DNA from 3 places in the Arthrobacter sp. MYb224 genome. Region 3 is predicted to be linked to each of the others. Evidence: riboswitches for the same ligand, from Rfam matches in the RefSeq annotation. Region 3 holds a riboswitch; each other region holds the start of a gene.

Region 1 (6,557 bases), on a different contig from region 3:
GCGACACGCGTTCCACGGTTCCGGCCGCCGCGAACGCAGCCGCCGACACCTCGCCGATGACCTGCAGCAGCTGCGGATCTTCGGCGGCCACGTTGGCGGCGCCGTGGCTGAAGGTGCGCTTGCGGGCCTTCTGCTCGGCGGCGAAGTCGCGTTCGGCGGCCTTGGCGGACCCGGCCAGCACCACCAGCAGCACCTGCTGGTAGAAGGCGGTCTGGTACTTGAAGCGGGTGTCGAAGTCGATCAGGTCCTCCTCGGCGACGACCGCGTCGGTGAAGGTGGAGGTTCCGGTGCCGGTGGTGCGCTGTCCGAAGCCGTCCCAGTCATCGGCCAGCACCACGCCGGGCTGGTGCCGGTTGACCGCGGCGATCACGCGCTTGCCGGTATCGGTGCGCTCGGCGTAGGTATCCAGCCAGTCGGCGAAGATCGAGCCGGTGGAATAGTACTTGGTGCCGTTGACCAGGAACCCTCCCTCGCCATCCGGGGTGACCTTGGTGATCACCTCGCCCACCTTCACGGTGCCGATCTCGGTCCAGGAATTCCCCACCAGCTCCCCGGCGGCAAAGCGGGCCAGCCACTTGTCGCGCCCCGGCCCCGGGGCGGCTACCAGGCGGTCTTCGACGAAGGCGAAGTGGGCGCGCAAGGCCTGGGCGATGCTGGAGTCCGCGGCGGCCAGCTCCACGAGCAATTCGAAGAGCTCGGCCAAGGTGGCCCCTGCCCCGCCGTGGGAGACCGGGACACGCAATGCGCCGAAGCCGGCGGCGGCCAGCTCGGCCACCTGCTGGTGCGGCAGTTCTCCGCTGCGGTCGCGTTCGGCGGCGCCGGCGGCGATCTTTTCAAAGTGCGGGGCGAAGCGGGTTTTCAATTCAGCCAGGCGGTTGGCGGTGGCAAGTACGGTCATCAGTTCGGTCCAATCCGTGGGTGCGGTTGAGGTTTAGGTGTAGAGCGAGAGCGGCTGGGTTTCCCCGCGCAGGAAGTACGCGCCGACCTCGATTTTCTTGTAGTCCACCGGGTCGTGCAGCGAGTGGGTGCGCACATTGCGCCAGAACAGATCCAGGCCCACATCATTCTGCGTAGAGGAGGAACCGGTGACCTCGAAGATGCGGTTGGCGACCTCCACGCCGATCTCGGTGGAGACCACCTTGGCCTCGGCGATTTCCACCGCCAGCGCCGCGCGTTCAGGCTGGGTGACATTCCCCGCCTTGGCCAGCAGCGCATCGAATTTGCGGCCGAGCTTCTCGGCCAGGGCGGCCACCGCGGCGGTGCGCGCCTTCAGCTCGCCCACGGTGCGCTGGAAGACGACGTCCTGGGAGTAGGTCTCCGCCGCCGAGAGGAACCAGGCGTTCTTGCGGCCCAGCAGGATTTGCTTGCCGCGGGCCAACGCGCCCTCGGCGATGCCCAGGTAGAAGTTCGCGAAGGCCAGCTGGATCCCGGGGGTGAGCAGGGTGGAGACCGGCTCGTCGGTCACCGCCCCGAGCAGATCGGCGGCCTCGATGCGCACGTTGTGGTACTTCAGCGAGTTCGAGGCGCTCAAGCGCTGGCCCAGGTAGTCCCAGTCATCGACGATTTCCAGCCCTTCCCGGTTGCGCGGGAGGACGAAGGCCAACACTTCGCCGTGTCGCGGGCCTCCGGAGACCTCGGCGTTGACGACGATCACCTCGCCGACTCCGGAGCCGGTGGAGAAACGCTTGAAACCGTTCAGCCGGAAGCCATCGTCCTCCGCGGTGAGCGTCAGCTGCGGGTCCACCGGATTCACCGAATCGCCCCAGAGCCAGCCTCCGGCCACGGTCCGCTGCCACCACTCGGCCTGGGCTTCGGCCGGAGCGTAGAAGGCGATGCCGGACTGGTTGATGTAGTGGTAGGCCAGCAGCTGGGAGATGGACCCGTCGGCCGCGGCCAGGATGCGGATGGTTTCAAAAGCGGTGGCCCAGTGCGCTCCGGCTCCCCCGAATTCGGCCGGAACCAGCAGGTTCAGCAGCCCGGCCTCGCGCAGCAGCTGCACCTCGGCGAAGGGCTGCTCGTTTTTGCGGTCGCGCTCCAGCGCGTCCGCGGCCAGGGTGGCCGCGACCTGCTCGGCGATCTCGCGCCAGTGGGCGAGCTCGGCCTCGTCTGCGCTCCCGGTGTAGGGAACGCGGGGCAGTTGCGTGCTCAGTACGGTCATTTTCGTTCTCCCTTAGAGTCTTGCTCCGAAGGAAGCAGAAAGTTGCTTTCTGCTGATCCATCGAACCTGGCGTTAGCACTAGCTGCCGAATGCAGGCTTGCTGCGGCGTCGTCGAGCCAGGTCTCTCAGCCGCTCTGGATGGTTGGTACTTCGAGTGAAACACCGCGGCATGAGCGGATGGAAGGAGCACGTCATCCGACGGAATAGTCGGTCAGAAGTCGTCACAAAGCGAGATTTCCGGCGGACTTGGACCGCCCCGAAGGCGCTGGGACGCCGTCATACTTCTGGAGGTTACGTCATCGGCGATCGGAGAGCTTGATATCCGGATCCAGCATCAATCGACCGGGCACCTGTCAGGGGGATCTCGGTTTCTCAATTAGCCGACAGCGATAAGCGTCAGCGAATGCGGGGGTGGATCATGGATCCAGCGATCAGGCATCCCGGATGGCCGGATTGCCGGTCGTTGTTCCCATGCCCGTAATCCTTGCCCAGCAAGCCAATGGGGAAAGCTGGGCTGTGCTCGAAGTTGCAGCCTTGCCTTGCCTATTGCGGCCATCCCGCCAGTTAAACCAATAACCGCGCCATCCTCTGATGGCGCGGTTATTGGTTGATGCAGGCTTCTTGGATTTACTAGAGCAGGAATGCCCCGAGGATCCAGACGGTAGCAAATGCGGCGGTGCCCTGGATGGCGGTGGCCACGCTCAAGGTCTTGTAGGCCGTGATCACCGGGATGCGGCTGAGCTGGGAGACCACCCAGAAGTAGGAATCGTTGGCATGCGAGACGACCATCGCGCCGGCGCCAACTGCCAGGACACTGAGCACCATGCCCAGTTCGGAGTCCAGACCGAGGGATCCGAGCATCGGGGCGACCAGCGCCGAGGTGGTCACCATCGATACGGTGGATGAGCCCTGCGCCGACTTCAATGCCGCGGCGATCAGGAATGGCACAGCCAGTCCGAGACCCAAGCCGCTGAGCGAATCGGAGAGGATCGTGGTCAGCTCCGAGGCTGCCAGCACAGCACCAAAGGCTGCGCCGGCACCGGTAATGAGCAGGATGGGCGCCGCGGTGCGCACGGCTTCGTGCATCTGCTCGTTGAAGTCGGCAAGCTTCTTATTGCCGTTCAGCAGCAAGGTCGCGGCGAGCAAACCGAAGATCAGCGCGATCACCGGGGTGCCGATGAAGGACAGTGCTTCCAGTGCGGCGCCTTCGCCGAAGGGATGCGATGGAAGCTTGGCGATCGATGCCGCGCAGATCAAGACCAGCGGAACGAGGATCGGCAGGAAGGCCAAGCCAGGGCTTGGCAGCTTGCCGAAGCTTGCACGCAGCTGCTCGTAATCTAGTTCGGAGATGTCGTTCTCATCCTCGGATGGCAGCGGAGTCCACGTGGACTTGTTGAAGCGGCTGGCATAGAACAGCCCGGCCATGGCCGAGACCACTGCCACCGGCAGGCCGATGGCGATGATCAATCCGAGGTTGTCGGCGATGCCGATGGACTCGGCGGCTGCCAGCGGTCCTGGGGTCGGCGGGACCATGGTGTGGGTGGCATACAGGCCGGTCATCAAGGCAATGGAGGTGGCCAGCGTGGAAACACCGGTGCGCAGGGTGATGGCCTTGCGCAGGGAGTTGAGCACCACGTAGCCCGAGTCGCAGAAGACCGGTATGGAAACGATGTAGCCGATGAGCGACAGCGTCAGGTTGGGGAATCTGGTGCCCAGCAGCTTGATCAGCGCATCGGCCATGGAGATCGCGGCCCCGGAACGCTCCAGGATGATGCCGATCATCGTGCCGAAGAGGATTACGAGGCCAATATTGCCCATGGTGCTGCCAAAGGCGGTGGTCACCGTGGAGGCGACCTCGGCGATGGGGATCTTGTAGGCGAAGGCCGCGAGGATGGCCGCGCCGATGAGGGCGAGGAAGGGGCTGATTTTCCAGCGTGCGGTGACCAGCACAATGGCCACCACGAGGATCAGCAGAACGAGGAGTTCATACACGGCGAGTTGGCTCCTTTGCCAATATCTGTGGCCCCCAGCCCGAACCTGCAATGGCGCAGGCGGTCGTTCTGGGTGCGAGTTCCGGCCCGTTGCTGCCGCCCGCTATTCCGCCAGGTCAAGCTGCTCAGGCTTTTCCTGCGAAGGCTGTTTCGGCCGGGAGGACCGGTTCAGCGGGCGCTCAACTTCGAGCATCTTGCCAATACTAGGGACTGCGGACTCAATCGCCTATGGGCGCACGCCCATATTCTTATGCCGGAAATTCCTAGAATATGTGTTTCTGGTCTAGGGCTACCGCTGCGTAGATGGCATGCTGCAGCCGCACCGCCTGACCGGTGTGGCGGATGTCCACCCCGGCGATCAGGGCTATGCGCTCCAGACGCTGCACCAGGGTATTGCGGTGTATGTGCAGTTCGGTTGCGGCCTGAGTCATCGATGCTGCGGCTGTGACGACCAGCAACGTCTTCGCTTGCTCTTCGCTCAGGTCCCGGGCGGGCCTGGCAATATGGCTCAAGCTCTGCGCCGGTGTGCGCGCGATAGCGGTGGCGATTTCCGGGCTCCAGATCTCCCGGTTTCGTCGCTGGGGTATCAGCGCCGGGAGCGCCACGAGGGCACGGAGGGCTTCGGCTTCGGCCAGCAGGTGTCCGGCGCCTTCTGCCGGGGCGGAGGCAAGATAGCGCTCCGTTGCGCCTTGGTCTTCCTCGAAGGCCGGTTCGTTCGCCAGCCGGATCCGCCAGAACGCACCGGAGAGGTTGATCCAGGAAGTGCGCCGGCCCTCAACGGCCGGCACATCCAGCAATGGATCCTGCGCGCTGCGCGGGATCCATGCCTCCAGTTGCGTTGGTCCGCGCAGGCCGTGCGCTGCCAGGCTCCGGTCAATGGCTTCTGGCTCGGCCCATCCGGCCAGCAACGCGGAGATAATGTCCCGGGCTTCTGTTTCACGGCGGGTACTGCGCGAGTGCTCGCGTTCCTGGGTGAAGAGCAACTGCACGGTCAGTGCAATCAGATCGGCTAGCGGCTCGACCTCATGCGGGGCTCCGGTGACGCCGACGACCCCGCACAGCTGATTATCCAGTGTGAGCGGAACGTTGACCCCGGGCTGGGTTCCGGCGCTGCCATCGGCCTGGCTGACGCGGATGATCTGGTTGCGGCGGATCGCCTCGGCGCTGCCCTCGTGATGCGTTCCGATGCGGGCCGCATCGGTGGAAGCAATGATCACCCCGTGGGAATTCATGATATTGACATGGCGGTTAATCGTCGGCGCGATGGTGTCGACGACCTTTTGCGCCAGTGCGCTGCCTAGCCGGGGCTGCTCCTGTTCGCTCATGGTTTTATCCTAGCCGTCCGAGTAGCTGGGACCCTTTCCATACCCCAGCCGGACTGCTTGAAACCGCCAGATGGCATGTTCGCGTCCATGCCGGCTCCGGTATTCACGCGGAGATTGCCAGCCTGGATTTTCTTCGCAATCAGCAACGCCTCGGAGATGTCTCGGGTGAAAATGATCGAATTCAGCCCGCAGCCATTGCCGAAGGCTTGGCGCAGTACGACCGCGCGGGAATCTTCATCACTGAATTTTGTGTCCGAGAGCTCCGGCCCAATGATCTCTTCTTTTGACACCGACATTTCGGCTTCACATTGTTCAGGACGGTTGGCGGAACGAAGGGCCCTCCGCGCTCACCGGTTCTCCGCAGGTAACCAGTTCGGCACCTTCTGCGAGGCCCGCGGCCATGTACCCGAGCACGCATACATTCAGCACGTCTCATTATCACCGGTGGCAGCTTCAGCATCCAGGTAGTAGATGAAGACCGCCGCTGGGCAAGGAAGCCCTCGCTTAGATCGAACCCGCGGGCACGTGCACCTCATCGGGTTGCCACAGGGCAGGCCACTAGGACTCAACGCCATGCTAGGCATGCCCATGCACCAACGCAGCCTGCACGGGATTTGAAAGGGCCCCTCGAACGCCCGCCAGGGCGCTCCGTACTAAGCGGAACTTCATCAACAAGGTCGGCTGAACTTAGATGATTTGACCGCGCAGGAGATTCCGCTGGAAAAGATCAATGAGGACTACTGGGCACAGGAGAGCGGAGCGATCGCCAGGGGCGTGATCCGCTTCGAAAGCGCAGCATTTCAGCGAACTAGCTCGCAAGCCGCTCGCGCGCCATTCGGCTGGATCGGGCACCGCTGGCGTCCGGCTCTTGGGCAAGCACGGAATTCCATAGTTCATCCAGCGAGAGTCCAAGGACCCCCGCGATGGCGGCAATAGTTGAGAATGCGGGGGTGGCCACTCGCCCGGACTCGATCTTGCGTAGCGTCTCCGGGGAAATTCCCGCGTCAAAGGCAATGTCAACCATGGTCCGCTCGGCTCTTGCCCGGCGCAAGAGGGCGCCGAGGCGCTCGCCGCGTTCGAGTT
Region 2 (6,557 bases), on a different contig from region 3:
AATATGGACCGCCACTGGCGCAACGCCCGAACCATCGCGACGCACAATCCGGCGATCTACAAGGCGCGCATCGTGGGGGACTACGAGATCAACGGCGTGCAGCCCCAACGGCTGTCCGTCACCGGCACGGTAACCGGAGCAAACCGGTTCGCCGGCAGCTAGGCAACACTCCTCGAACACAGATTTTTAGACTTACAAGATTTTTCTTCTATGGATAGGGGCACACCAATGAGCGAGAACAAGCGCGAAATCCTTTTTAACGCCTTCGATATGAACTGCGTGGTGCACCAGTCGCCGGGCCTCTGGCGCCACCCGGATGACAAGGCGTCGACCTACAACACCCTGGGCTACTGGACCCACCTGGCCAAGGTGCTGGAAAAGGGCAAATTCGACGGGCTGTTCCTCGCCGACGTGCTGGGCACCTACGACGTCTACAAGGGCACCAACGAGACTCCGCTGCGCAGCGGAGCCCAGGCGCCGGTTAATGACCCGATGATGCTCGTCTCCGCGATGGCCGCGGTCACCGAGAACCTCGGCTTCGGCGTCACCGCCGGCACCGCCTATGAGCACCCTTATGCCTTCGCGCGCCGCCTGGCCACCCTGGACCACCTGACCAATGGCCGTGTCGGCTGGAATGTGGTCACCGGCTACCTGCCGTCGGCGGCCCGAAATATGGGCCAGGAAGACCAGATGGAGCACGACGAGCGCTACAACCACGCCGATGAGTACCTCGAAGTGGTCTACAAGCTGCTCGAAGGTTCGTGGGAAGAGGACGCGGTGCAGAACAACAAGGAATCCGGCGTCTACACCGACCATTCCAAAGTGCACCCGATCAATCACGAGGGCAAGTACTTCAAGGTTCCAGGCATCGCGATTACCGAGCCTTCCACCCAGCGTACCCCGGTGATTTACCAGGCCGGCGCGTCCAAGCGCGGCACCGAATTCGCCGCGTCGAACGCCGAAGCGATCTTCGTGAATTGCCCTACCCGTGACCTGCTCAAAGAAGCGGTCGCCAAGATCCGCGACGCTGCCGAGGCCGCAGGCCGTGGCCGCCACGACATCAAGATCTTCGCCATGCAGACCATCATCACCGCCGAAACTTCGGAACTTGCCCAGGCAAAGTTCGAGGACTACAGCTCCTACGTGGATATCGACGGCGCGCTGGCATTGCTTTCGGGTTGGACCGGCATCGACATGTCCGCTTACGGACCAGATGACGTGATTGGCGACGACGTGAAGTCCAACGCCATCCAGTCCTCGGTGGAAACCTTCAAGAAGGCCAGCGGTGATACCGGAAAGCCATGGACCATCCGGCAGCTGGCCGAATGGATCGGCGTGGGCGGATTCGGTCCGGTCTCCGTCGGTTCGGGTGCCGAGGTCGCCGAGAAGCTCATCGACTGGGTGGACTACACCGACGTGGATGGCTTCAACCTCGCCTATGCTGTCACTCCAGGTACCTTCGAGGACGTCGTCGAGTACGTGGTTCCCGAGCTTCAGGCACGCGGGGTCTACAAGACCGAATACACCGAGGGCTCGCTGCGCCACAAGTTGTTCGGCGCCGGCGACCGCGTGAAGGACACCCACCGCGCGGCCCAGTACAAGATCTCCAACCGATTGGCCACCAAGGCCTAAATCCTTGAAGATCAAGCGCTAGCAAAGCCAGCGAGTCCCCGCGAAATGTTGAATTCCGCGGGGACTCGCTGGCTTTAACGGCTATTTGGCCGGGTTCACCACCATGGCCGAACCGCCTCCGCGGCGGTTTGGTTCAGCCGCCGCGATCAAGGTCCCGTCTGCGGCGATTTCCACCGCCTCAACCGCACCGATCTCAGCCTGCGGGGTGAAGGAATCACCGGCGGCGGTGAGCTTGTGCCCGAAAGCCTCAAGCGCCGGCCCATAGGCCTCGATGAATTCGGGCTCCGCCGTCACCGCCGCGGTATTGCGCTGCGAGGCGCGCGGGGCCGCGATGGCTTCGCTCAGATCCATGCCCAGGTCAATGCGGTTCACCAGGGTCTGCAGCACCGTGGTGATGATGGTGGAGCCGCCGGGGGAGCCGATGGCGAGCATCGGTTCGCCATCGCGCAGCACGATCGTGGGCGCCATCGAGGAGCGCGGACGCTTGCCCGGCTCGATCCGGTTCGGGTCGGCGGGATCGTACACCGTGGAGAAATCGGTCAGCTCGTTGTTCAGCAGGAAGCCGCGCTCGGGCACCACGATGCCCGAGCCGCCGGTCTGCTCGATGGTCAGGGTGTAGGAGACGACGTTGCCCCAGCGGTCCACCACCGACAGGTGGGTGGTGGAGATGTTCTCGGTATCCTGCTCAACCACCGGCTCGCTGGTTGCCGCCGGGCACACTGCGTCATAGTCCTCGATGTCGCCCGGCGCCACCGGCTTCTCCGCGGCCTGTTCGGGGTTTACCGCGCACGCCCGGTCGACGCCGAAGAGCTTGTCGGTCAGCGTATCGGTGGGAACATCCACAAAGGCCGGGTCGCCGACAAATTTGCCACGGTCGGCGTAGGCCAGGGCTGTCGCCTCGAAGTAGTGATGAAGCGCGGTGGGCCGCTCCATGCCGGCGAGGTCGAACTCGCCGAGAACATTCAGCGATTCACCGATGGTGGTTCCTCCGCTGGAGGATGGAGCCATGCCGTAAACATCGAGGCCGCGGTAGCTGACCTGGGTTGGCTGCTGCTCCACGACCTCGTAGTCCGCGAGATCGGCGGTGCTCACATAGCCAGCCGGAACCGGGAGTTCGGTGTCCGCGGACGTGGGCGGAGCCTGCACCGTCTGGGATATTTCTTCGGCCATTTCGCCCTGGTAGAACGCCGAGGGGCCCTGCTTCGCCAGCAACCGGTAGGTCTGGGCAAGATCCGGGTTCTTGAAGATGCTGCCAACGTGCGGCGCATCGCCATCGGGCAGGAATAGCTCGCTGGTGGAGCCGAAGGTCGCGAAGCGTTCCTTGTTATCCAGGGTCTGTTCGCGGAATGTTTCATCGACAACGAAGCCGCGTGAAGCTACCTGGGTGGCTGGGTGCAGAACTTTCTTCAGGCTTTGGGAACCCCAATTGTCCAGCGCGCGCTGCCAGGTGGCCAGGGTGCCGGGCACGCCGACCGCCACGCCGCTGGTCACCAGTTCGGGAGTGAAGTTGTAGGGCTCGCCGGTTTCCGGATCGATGAAGGCATCTTGGGGCATTGCTGCCGGTGCGGTCTCCCGGCCGTCGATGGTGCTGATTTTTCCGGTTTTCGCGTCGTAGTACATGAAGTAGCCGCCGCCGCCGATGCCCGCGCTATAAGGCTCGGTCACGCCCAGCGCGGCCGCCGTTGCGACCGCCGCATCAACCGCGTTGCCGCCTTTGCGCAGGATCTCGATTCCGGCGGCGGTCGCTTCCGGGTCTACGGAGGAGACTGCGCCGCCGCTGCCTTTGGCCGTAGGCGTTTTGTCGGTCGCCCTGGGATCGGCGCTGGCCGGAAGGGCGGTGAAAGTTCCCAGTCCCAGCGCCAGTGCCGCGGCGCTGGCGATAGCTCTCGTACTTGCTCGTGACATACTTTGATCTCCTGAAAAGGTGGGGATGAAGCAAGCGCCAATTTACGGGAGAAGCACCTGAGACTTAGGCTGTGACACGCGTCACCGCGCATGCTTGTCGCTCATTACGCTCAGGTGAAGACTTCACTAGCGTCGGATTCACCGCCGTCGCCTCAAGGGCTTCGGAGGGCATGCCGCCACCGCGGCAGCCAGCGATCCGGCCACCGAATACAGCAGCTTCGGTGGCCGGACTGCGTTTAGGCTAGGAGAATGAGCAATGAACCTACCTCCGAGCTGCCCCCGGTAGATCTCGCCGCCGCCGCGCAAATGTGGGCTGACTACCGAAACAGCTGTGCCACCGATCCGGGCGACTACGTGGTGGAATACTTCGGAGACAGCGCTGAGCTCGCCGAGGCACTGCTGCATCAGGTAACCCACGGGCAGAAACGTGCCACCTCAAGCCTTGAAAACGAGTACCTTGCCGAGAACGAACCGCTTCCGCGGGTCGGTTCGCACTGGATCGCCTGCGACGGCTCCGGGACACCGAAAATTATCCTGCGTACCAGCGAGGTGACGCTGAAATCATTCGACCAGGTGGATGCAGATTTTGCCTTTGCCGAGGGCGAGGATGACCGTAGTCTGGCCAGCTGGCGCCGGGAACACGAAAAGTTCTGGAAACGGACGCAGCAGGCAGATTTCGCCAAGCAGTGGGAACCGGCAATGACCGGCGTGCCCGGTGAGCGGATCGTGTGCGAACGCTTCGAAGTGGTCTGGCCGCGCAGCTAGCTTCCAGGCACCTAATTCATCTCCACCTTTCGGTTCTGGAAGCTTGCTTTGCGTTCAGGCCCAGGGGCGTCCTCGCACCCGCCGAGTTCTCCTGAGTCAAGATGCGAATTCAGCGTCGTCACGTGGCGACATATGACGGGTGAGTCGCGCATTTATGGCCGGTTTTCCGCCGATCTGCGCACCGAGGTCGACTTCATGACGCGTATATAACGTCATGGTTGTTCACGAAGCGGGCACGGGCACAGACTGAAACTGTTCGATTCACCTATCGAATGGTAACCATCCAGAGCGACCGAGAGACCTGGCTCAACGACGTCGCAGCAACCACCCTCACGGGGCCGGTGCTACAGCCAGGACCGATGGAGCAGTCTGAAACACCGGCTTTGTTCCCGAGATTCAGAGCCTGGCGAAAGCCAGCGGCATCCTGAATCCGTGGATCGTCGCTGTTTGAGACTCTGCGCGGTGCCAGCACCAAGGAGAACAAATGCAAACGACGTTATCTGGACGATCACATGATTGAGATTCGCCAGCTGCATAAGCACTACGAAACGGCCCAGGGCCGTGTGGAGGTCCTCAAGGGGATCGACCTGGACGTTCAATCGGGGACAATCACCGCGGTGGTTGGGCCCTCAGGCGCCGGGAAGTCCACCTTGTCCCATTGCATCTCGCTGTTGGAAAAGCCCAGCAGCGGTCAGATCCTGGTAGAAGGCAAGGACTTGTCGGTGCTCTCTGGCAAAGAACTATGCGCCGAACGTCGTGCCATCGGCACGATCTTCCAGAACTCGGCCCTTTTGCGCCGCATGACGGTAGCCGAAAACGTTGCGTTGCCGCTGCGAAACCTGGGAGTAGTCCACCACGAGATGGAAAACCGGGTCGCTGAACTCCTGAATCGCGTAGGTCTGGCGGATTGGGCAAATTCGTACCCCGGAGAACTTTCCGGTGGCCAACGCCAACGCGTGGGCATTGCCCGAGCGCTGGCGCTGCGTCCGCGTCTGCTGCTCTCCGATGAAGCAACCTCGGGGCTCGACCCGGAATCCACCACGCAGGTGCTGGAACTGCTTGATTCCCTGCGCACCGACTTGGGCTTGGCGATTATCTTGATCACCCACGAGATGGATGTGGTGCGCCATATCGCCGACCGCGTCGCGCAACTCGATGGCGGTCGAATCGCCGAGTACGGCGAACTTCGAGGCCTGGTAGCGGATCCGGGATCGGTGACCGGTTCAAAGCTTCTGCCATTGCGCCCCGATCTGGTGCCCGCCGGCTACGACTTCACGCTGACCGTGGCCTACCAGGCGGCAAATGTGGACCCAGCCTGGATATCCCGGCTGGGAACCGAACATGGCGCGCGGGTCGCGCTGCTCGGTGGCTCCGTGGAAGCACACCACGAGGGAACGCTGGGCCGCGTTGAAATCGGTCTCGCGGGCATTGCCGCAGAACGAGCTATTGCCGTCTTGGCTGGATGGGGATTGCGCGCCACGCCACGATCCCAGCAGCTCCTCGCGAGTGTGGCCGACCGCGCGGAACGCATCGAGGTGGCGGTATGAGAATCCCAACCGAAAGCGCAGCGGTCGGTACCGACACCCCATGGAACGAACTGCCCGCCCTGATGCTTCCTGCCTATGGACAGACCTGGGCAATGGTCGGCATCGTGATGGTCTTGGTGATCATTTTTGGCGGCATCATGGGTTTGGCGCTGTTCAACACCGACCGGCAGGGTCTCTTTCCGCACGACAAGAGCCATGCGGCACTGAGCTGGTTCGTCAACATGGGACGCTCATTGCCGTTCCTGGTCTTGATGGCGGCGATTATTCCATTCACCAAATGGGTGACCGGAACCACCATCGGCATTTGGGCAGCAGTGGTGCCGATGACCATTGCGGGCATTCCCTTCTTCGCGCGGCTCGTGCAGAACGCGCTCAATGATCTGCCTAAGGAGAACCTGGCCGTCGGGCTGGTGACCGGTGGATCGCCGCTGCAAATCATCGGGGCAACCCAGATCCGTGAGGCGCTGCCCGCCCTGGCCTCCGCCGTCACGCTGAACACCATCTCGATGGTCGAGTATTCGGCCATCGCGGGAACCATCGGGGCCGGCGGCATCGGCTATCTGGCGGTCACCTACGGCTATCAGCGGTTCGACATGAATGTCATGCTTGCCACGATCCTTGCGCTCATTCTGACCGTGCAAGCAGTCCAATTCCTCGGCGATCGCATCGCCCGCGCGCTGGCCCGCCCCTAAGCGCCCTAGAACAAAC
Region 3 (6,557 bases):
CTTCTGTCCATCGAGCAGCTCACTGACCAGCGGCATGATCGTGGAAACCGCCAACGCTTCGAAACCCACCAAGAAGACCAGGACGAACATGCCCAGGGTGGTCGCCAAATATTTGGCGGCATAGATCGACTCAACCGTTGCGGAATCTACCGCAGAGTCACGTGGTGATGGCATGCGGCCATTCTTTCATTGAACTTCTCGGACGCCGATTCGGCACCGATGGTTAGTGGATGCACCGCATGGCTTTGTAAGCTGAACCCATGCTTAACGAAGATACGCGTCGCCGACTGGTCAAGATCACCGCGCTCTGCCTAGCGCTGATGGTGGGAGCTACCGGGATACTCTCCAGCGGTGTCCTTGGCCTTTTCTAGGCAGCCAGCCCCACGCGCGGCGCGAATGGACGGCGCTTTCAGCACTATCATCGGCACGAAGCCATGCACGGAGAACGCAGCTGAACCAAGGGGCAGGGCCAAGAAATCTTGCGGATTTCTGGACCCTGCCCTGTGCCGTAGGCCTGCCTCGGCAGGCTAGCCGTCGTTCTGCATGTTGCTGAAGCGCGAATAGTGGCCCTGGAACGCCACGGTGATGGTCTTGGTGGGGCCGGCACGGTGCTTTGCGATGATCACGTCGGCTTCACCCGGACGGTTTTCCTTGTCGTAGACATCGTCACGGTGCAGCAGGATTACCATATCGGCGTCCTGCTCGATCGATCCCGATTCACGAAGGTCCGAGATCATTGGTTTCTTGTCGGTGCGCTGCTCGGAACCACGGTTCAGCTGCGAGAGGGCAACCAGCGGAACATCGAGTTCCTTGGCCAGCAGCTTGAGGTTACGCGAGAACTCGGACACTTCCTGCTGGCGCGATTCCACGCGCTTGCCCGAGCTCATCAGCTGCAGGTAGTCGAGGATGATCATGCGCAGCTCGTTGCGCTGCTTCAGCCGTCGGCACTTGGCGCGGATTTCCATCATGGACATATTCGGCGAATCGTCGATGAACAGCGGAGCTTCGTTCAAGCGACCCATCGTGGTCGCAATCTTCGTCCATTGTGCGTCTTCCACCGAACCCTTGCGCAGATCCTGCAGCTGGATGGATGCTTCTGCCGAGAGCAGGCGCATCGCAATTTCGTTGCGGCCCATTTCCAGCGAGAAGAAGACGGTGGCCATATTGTTCTTAATTGCCGCGGAACGGGCGAAGTCCAGGGCGAAGGTCGACTTACCCACTGCGGGGCGGGCGGCGATGATGATCATCTGACCACCCTTCAACCCCTGGGTCAGTTCGTCGAATTCGTAGAACCCGGTTGGCACGCCGGTAATTCCGTCGCCGGCGTTCGCCGCATTCTCGATCTCATCGACGGTTCCCTCGATGATGTCGCTCAGGCGCACGTAGTCTTCGCTGTTGCGGTTCTCGGCGACCTTGTACACCTCGGCCTGCGCCTCGTTGACGATCGCGTCAACCTCACCATCGGGCGAATAGCCCATCTGGACGATCCGGGTCCCGGCATCGACCAGTCGGCGCAATACGGCGCGTTCGCGCACGATTTCGGCGTAGTAGCCGGCGTTCGCGGCGGTGGGCACCTGCTGGATGAGGTTGTGCAGATAGGCGGCGCCACCCACGCGGGCGATCTCGCTGCGCTTGGTGAGCAGATCGGAGACCGTCACGGCATCGGCTGGTTCGCCTCGTCCGTAGAGATCGATGATTGCGTCAAAAATGGATTCATGGGCCGGGCGATAGAAATCTGTTCCGCGCAGCGCCTCGACCACGTCGGCGATCGCATCCTTCGACAGCATCATGCCGCCAAGAACCGACATTTCGGCAGGAATATCCTGCGGCGGGGTGCGACCCGCTTCCGAACCCTGACTCTCGTAGACCGGCTCCGCGCTCATAACTGACACTTCCATCCCCTATTGACCCTCTGGGAAATACCCTTGTGCCATGATGGCAACACTCAAGCATGTCACCGCCAACCGACGTTATCGTGTCGGCGGTACCTGTGGATATATCAGTCCCAAAGCCAACAGTAGGTCTCTTATCCATAGCCGCAAACTCTGTTATCCACAAGATCTGTGGATAATCCCCCTCTAGCTGTGGATGACCCTGTGTGCGACTTGGGGAGAAGCTTGTGGATTACCCCACTTAAGTTGTGCTAATGACTATCTGACTTGGAGTTTGTTGTTTGCACACCTGTGGATAGAAAGTTAATTTCTTTGTAGAGTCAACCTTCGCAAATGACGTTATCCACAGCATAACTCGCGGGATTCCGGTGTTTTCAACCTGCTTCATCGACTTATCAACGTACCATCCACAGAGGTGTGGATAGTTTTGTGGAAAGAATCTTCGTGAAGAACGCGGTAGTCACCGCTCCAAAAAGCTACTGAAACGTAACTTCGAGGCGAGTAATCCACAATTCGATGCAGAGCACCCCTCTGCGGTCATATGAACTTAACGCGCCCGCGCGGTCCAAGCTTGCCGGGCCAGTTAAACGACTGCGCGCCACTTGTCAGCGAAAATGACAGGTGGCGCGAAGCGAAGACAACTATTTAGACGAGTTCCGGGACTGGTAACGAGTGAAATCGTGAATCATGGAAAATCGACGGTGAATGCTCGGCGACCTTATGGCCATGGACCTGCAACAGGATGACCCAATGGTCTCCGGCCTCAACCTCACTGTAGATCGTCGTGTCGAGCCACAGCGTTGAGTCATGGATGAACAACGAGCCGTCGTCGCTGGTGTGGGTGTCCACACCGCGGAATCGATCTCCGCTCTTGGAAGCGATCTGCCTGCAGACCCCTTCATTGCGCTCGCTGAGCACCGAAACGCCGATTCGATTTGCGTCCCGCAGCTTCGGCCAAGTGTTCGAGGTTTTCTGCACGGCAAACATCACCAACGCCGGTTCCAAGGAAACCCCTACGGTGAATGAGGAGGCGACGATTCCCGTCTTTTCCCCGTTGACTTCGGCGCACAGAGTGGCAATTCCCGATGGGTGCTGGGCGAAAACCTTGCGCAGCGTCAGTGCGTCAAGTTCTTGATTCAAAGACATGCCTTGACTTCCTTTGCTTCATGCCCACCGGTACGGCGACGGTCGGCGGCAGGCTAAAGCAGCTTTGACTTGCTCTTACCCGCCGTCGAAGGTTTAACGCCTCGATGTGCGGTACTTGTATCGTGCGGTGTTGCGCGACACCGAATCTTCACCTGGAGCACCCCGCTACCGTATAGAGGGTTGCCGGCCAGCTAGCCAGGGCCTTTAGCTGACGCTCATGATTCTGATTAAAACGATATTGGCCTAAGCTCCCGCGCGTCAAACAAATTGCTTCGCAAATCGAAATATTCAACCCAAAATTCGATGAGCCACAAGTATTCGAGGGTCCATCGGAAATTTATTCAATCACAGGAGGGTTCGGATGCGGCTGCGCGGCCCGCTGATACCGCTCCCCTTCGGTGCGATACGAAGCGCCCAGCCTCTTGCATAGCGAACGGATCTTGCTAGCCTGAAACCATGCGGCCTCGAATAGCTGGTAATCCGAAGATCACGGTTTTCCTTGGAATTCTCGCCTGCGCCGCGATGCTCACCGGATGCGCCGCCGAAGCACCGCGTTCCCCCGGCGCCACGTCAAGCAGCAGGGCAGTCGATACCAAGTCGCCCGAACCGCGAAGGATCGCAGCCGAGCTAGCCGCCCCCTGGTCCATGGTCTTCGCCGAAAATACGCTGATCGTTTCAGAACGCGATTCGGGGCGGATCGTGGAAATAGATTCAGCGGGCAATGCCCGGCAAATCATCCGCTTGGACGACGTAGTTCATGGTGGCGAAGGCGGACTGCTTGGGCTGGCCTTTCAACAGCCCTACCTTTTCGCCTACTCCACCGCAGAAGACGGCAACCGCATCCAGCGATTCGAACTTTCCGGCGACAGCGGTGCGCTCGCGCTGAGTCATCCGCGGACGATCCTGTCCGAATTGCCATCGGCAGGAATTCACAACGGGGGGCGTCTAGCCATCGGACCGGATTCGATGCTCTACGCGACCGTGGGAGACGCTGGAAATGAATCCTCGGCTCAAGATCTGGAAAGTCTAGGCGGAAAGATCCTGCGGCTGACCATTCAGGGCGAGGTCCCCGGCGACAACCCCTTCCCCGGTTCGCCGGTATTCAGTTTCGGCCATCGCAATCCACAAGGTATCGCTTGGGCTCCCGACGGAACCATGTATGCCAGCGAGTTTGGGCAGAACCGCTGGGATGAATTGAACATTATTGAGCCCGGAGCCAACTACGGCTGGCCGGTGCACGAAGGCATTGCGGAAGATCCCGAATACCGCGACCCGATCCAGCAATGGAGCACGCAGTCCGCGAGCCCCAGCGGCATCACCATTTACGACGGGGTCCTCTACATCGCCAACCTGCGCGGGGAGCGCCTGCGAACCGTGGAGCTGAGCACGCCTCACGATTCCACCGAGTTCCTCGTAGGTGACCATGGGCGCCTGCGGGACGTGAAGGTCAGCGAGACCGGCGAGCTCTGGGTGCTGACGAATAACACCGACGGTCGCGGCACCCCGCAAGAGGGTGACGACAGGATTCTCGGCATCTCCCCGGAGACGCTCATCGACCGAACTGCCACCCGGCGCTGAATTTCGGCCACTGAACGAATTGATACTGCGGTTCTTGGATTGAACCCGAGGTCCATGCCACCATGAAGGTCGCAAGTGCTTCAGCTCACAGGCGCAGGCTGAAGGAAACCACGGATACGAATCGAAGGATATCGCACACATGGTCATGACTCAGGCTAACCACTCGGAACTCACACCCCTGCGATTCCTGCAGCGTTCGGCCGAGGTATACCCGTCGAAGACCGCGGTGATCCACGGGACCCGCAGGTACAGCTACGCCGAATTCGAGCGGCGCGTGCAACGCTTCGCCCAGGTCGTCAAGGCGCGGATCGCGCCCGGGGACCGCGTCGCGGTACTTGCGCCGAATACTCCCGAGATGCTCATGGCCCACTACGCGGTTCCGCTGGCCGGGGGCGTGCTGATCGCACTGAACACCCGCCTGTCGGCGCCCGAGCTGCGCTATATTATGGATCATTCCGAGTCGAAGCTGCTGTTCGCCGATACCGAATTGTTGGCAAATACTTCGACCCTGCGTTCCGAGATTCCGAGCTTGGAAGCGTTGATCGAGATCACCGATGACCAATACGCCGGTACGCGCCCGACCGTCGCCGTGGACGCGGTGCTCTGCGAGCTGCTGGACGCGGCCGGCGAGGAACGCCTGAGCTACGAGGTGGCAGATGAGCGCGCCCCGATCACGTTGAACTACACCTCGGGCACCACCGGCAAACCCAAGGGCGTGCTGTACTCGCACCGCGGCAGCTACCTGAACTCGCTGAGCGAGGCCCATCACCAAGGCTTCACCGCAAAGACCCGTTACCTGTGGACCCTGCCGATGTTCCACTGCAACGGCTGGTGCACCCCTTGGGCGGTCACCGCCGCGGGTGGCACGCACCTGTGCTTGCGCGGCGTGCGCGAGGATGCGGTGTGGGACGCCATTGAGAATCTTTGCGCCACACATCTGTGCGGAGCCCCCACGGTCTGCTCGATCATTGCCGACTCACCGCGCGCCCACGCCCTGTGCGATCCGCTGCGTATCACCACCGCCGGCGCCCCGCCGTCCCCGGCAATCATCACGAAGCTGCAGAAGCTGGGCATCGAGGTGGTCCATGTATATGGGCTCACCGAGGTCTATGGCCCCTACACCATCTGTGAATACCAGGATGACTGGGATCAACTGGATGCGGACACGCGAGCCGCAATGCTCTCCCGCCAAGGCGTGGGCATGCTGACCGCCGAAAGCGCACGCATCGTCGACGAGAATATGGTGGACGTTCCCGCCGATGGGCAAACCATGGGTGAGATCGTCTTGCGCGGCAACAACGTGATGATTGGCTACTACCGCGATGAGGCAGCCACCGAGCAGGCCTTTTTCGGCGGTTACTTCCATACCGGCGATCTGGGAGTGATGCACCCGGACGGCTACCTCCAGGTCCGTGACCGGGCCAAGGACATCATCATTTCAGGTGGAGAGAACATCTCCACCATTGAGGTCGAACAGGCTCTCGCCGCGCACCCGCAGGTGCTGGATCTTGCGGTGGTGGGCGTCCCCGACGACAAATGGGGCGAGCGTCCGGTCGCCTATGTCATTCGCACCACCGGTTCGAGCCTGGACGAGGCGACCCTGATCAATTTTGCCCGCGAACGGCTAGCTGGATTTAAAGTGCCACGCACCATCGTGTTCCCGCAGGATCTGCCGCGCACCTCTACCGGCAAGGTGCAAAAGAACGTGCTGCGCAATCGAAGCCTTGCAGCGCATTCAGAGAACGCCTGACTTGATGCCTGCTTTGGGTTCCCCCGCGCACCTGCGAGGCGTAAGGTGAGGTGCACTTAGCGCCGATTTCACGGGGAGTTCCCATGGCAGCGACATATACCTTCGACATCTTCTCCAGCCTCGACGGCTTCGGCAGCGCCACCGGAAATTGGGGCGGCTACTGGGGCAAACAGGGCCCGGAGCTGCTCGCT

What was found. Region 3 has a riboswitch for S-adenosylmethionine ahead of CQ017_RS12750 (flavin reductase family protein). Riboswitches for the same ligand answer to the same signal wherever they lie in the genome.
Region 1: another riboswitch for S-adenosylmethionine. It lies ahead of CQ017_RS03325 (acyl-CoA dehydrogenase family protein); the one in region 3 lies ahead of CQ017_RS12750 (flavin reductase family protein).
Region 2: another riboswitch for S-adenosylmethionine. It lies ahead of CQ017_RS09675 (methionine ABC transporter ATP-binding protein); the one in region 3 lies ahead of CQ017_RS12750 (flavin reductase family protein).

The regions. Positions count from the first base shown of each region.
Region 1 is NZ_PCPU01000002.1:1,910-8,466, reverse strand. It holds gene CQ017_RS03330 (acyl-CoA dehydrogenase family protein) at 1-898, opposite strand, end outside; gene CQ017_RS03325 (acyl-CoA dehydrogenase family protein) at 932-2,158, opposite strand; SAM riboswitch class I at 2,213-2,303, opposite strand; gene CQ017_RS03320 (GntP family permease) at 2,789-4,150, opposite strand; gene CQ017_RS03315 (sugar diacid recognition domain-containing protein) at 4,413-5,474, opposite strand; partial or broken gene CQ017_RS03310 (aldehyde dehydrogenase family protein) at 5,471-5,773, opposite strand; gene CQ017_RS03305 (helix-turn-helix domain-containing protein) at 6,283-6,557, opposite strand, start outside.
Region 2 is NZ_PCPU01000004.1:246,030-252,586, reverse strand. It holds gene CQ017_RS09695 (acyl-CoA dehydrogenase) at 1-162, shown strand, start outside; gene CQ017_RS09690 (LLM class flavin-dependent oxidoreductase) at 229-1,632, shown strand; gene ggt (gamma-glutamyltransferase) at 1,714-3,537, opposite strand; gene CQ017_RS09680 (ASCH domain-containing protein) at 3,787-4,302, shown strand; SAM riboswitch class I at 4,579-4,668, shown strand; gene CQ017_RS09675 (methionine ABC transporter ATP-binding protein) at 4,815-5,849, shown strand; gene CQ017_RS09670 (methionine ABC transporter permease) at 5,846-6,541, shown strand.
Region 3 is NZ_PCPU01000006.1:131,044-137,600, forward strand. It holds gene CQ017_RS12740 (MFS transporter) at 1-174, opposite strand, end outside; gene dnaB (replicative DNA helicase) at 528-1,883, opposite strand; gene CQ017_RS12750 (flavin reductase family protein) at 2,538-3,038, opposite strand; SAM riboswitch class IV at 3,145-3,261, opposite strand; gene CQ017_RS12755 (sorbosone dehydrogenase family protein) at 3,495-4,616, shown strand; gene CQ017_RS12760 (AMP-binding protein) at 4,756-6,366, shown strand; gene CQ017_RS12765 (dihydrofolate reductase family protein) at 6,450-6,557, shown strand, end outside.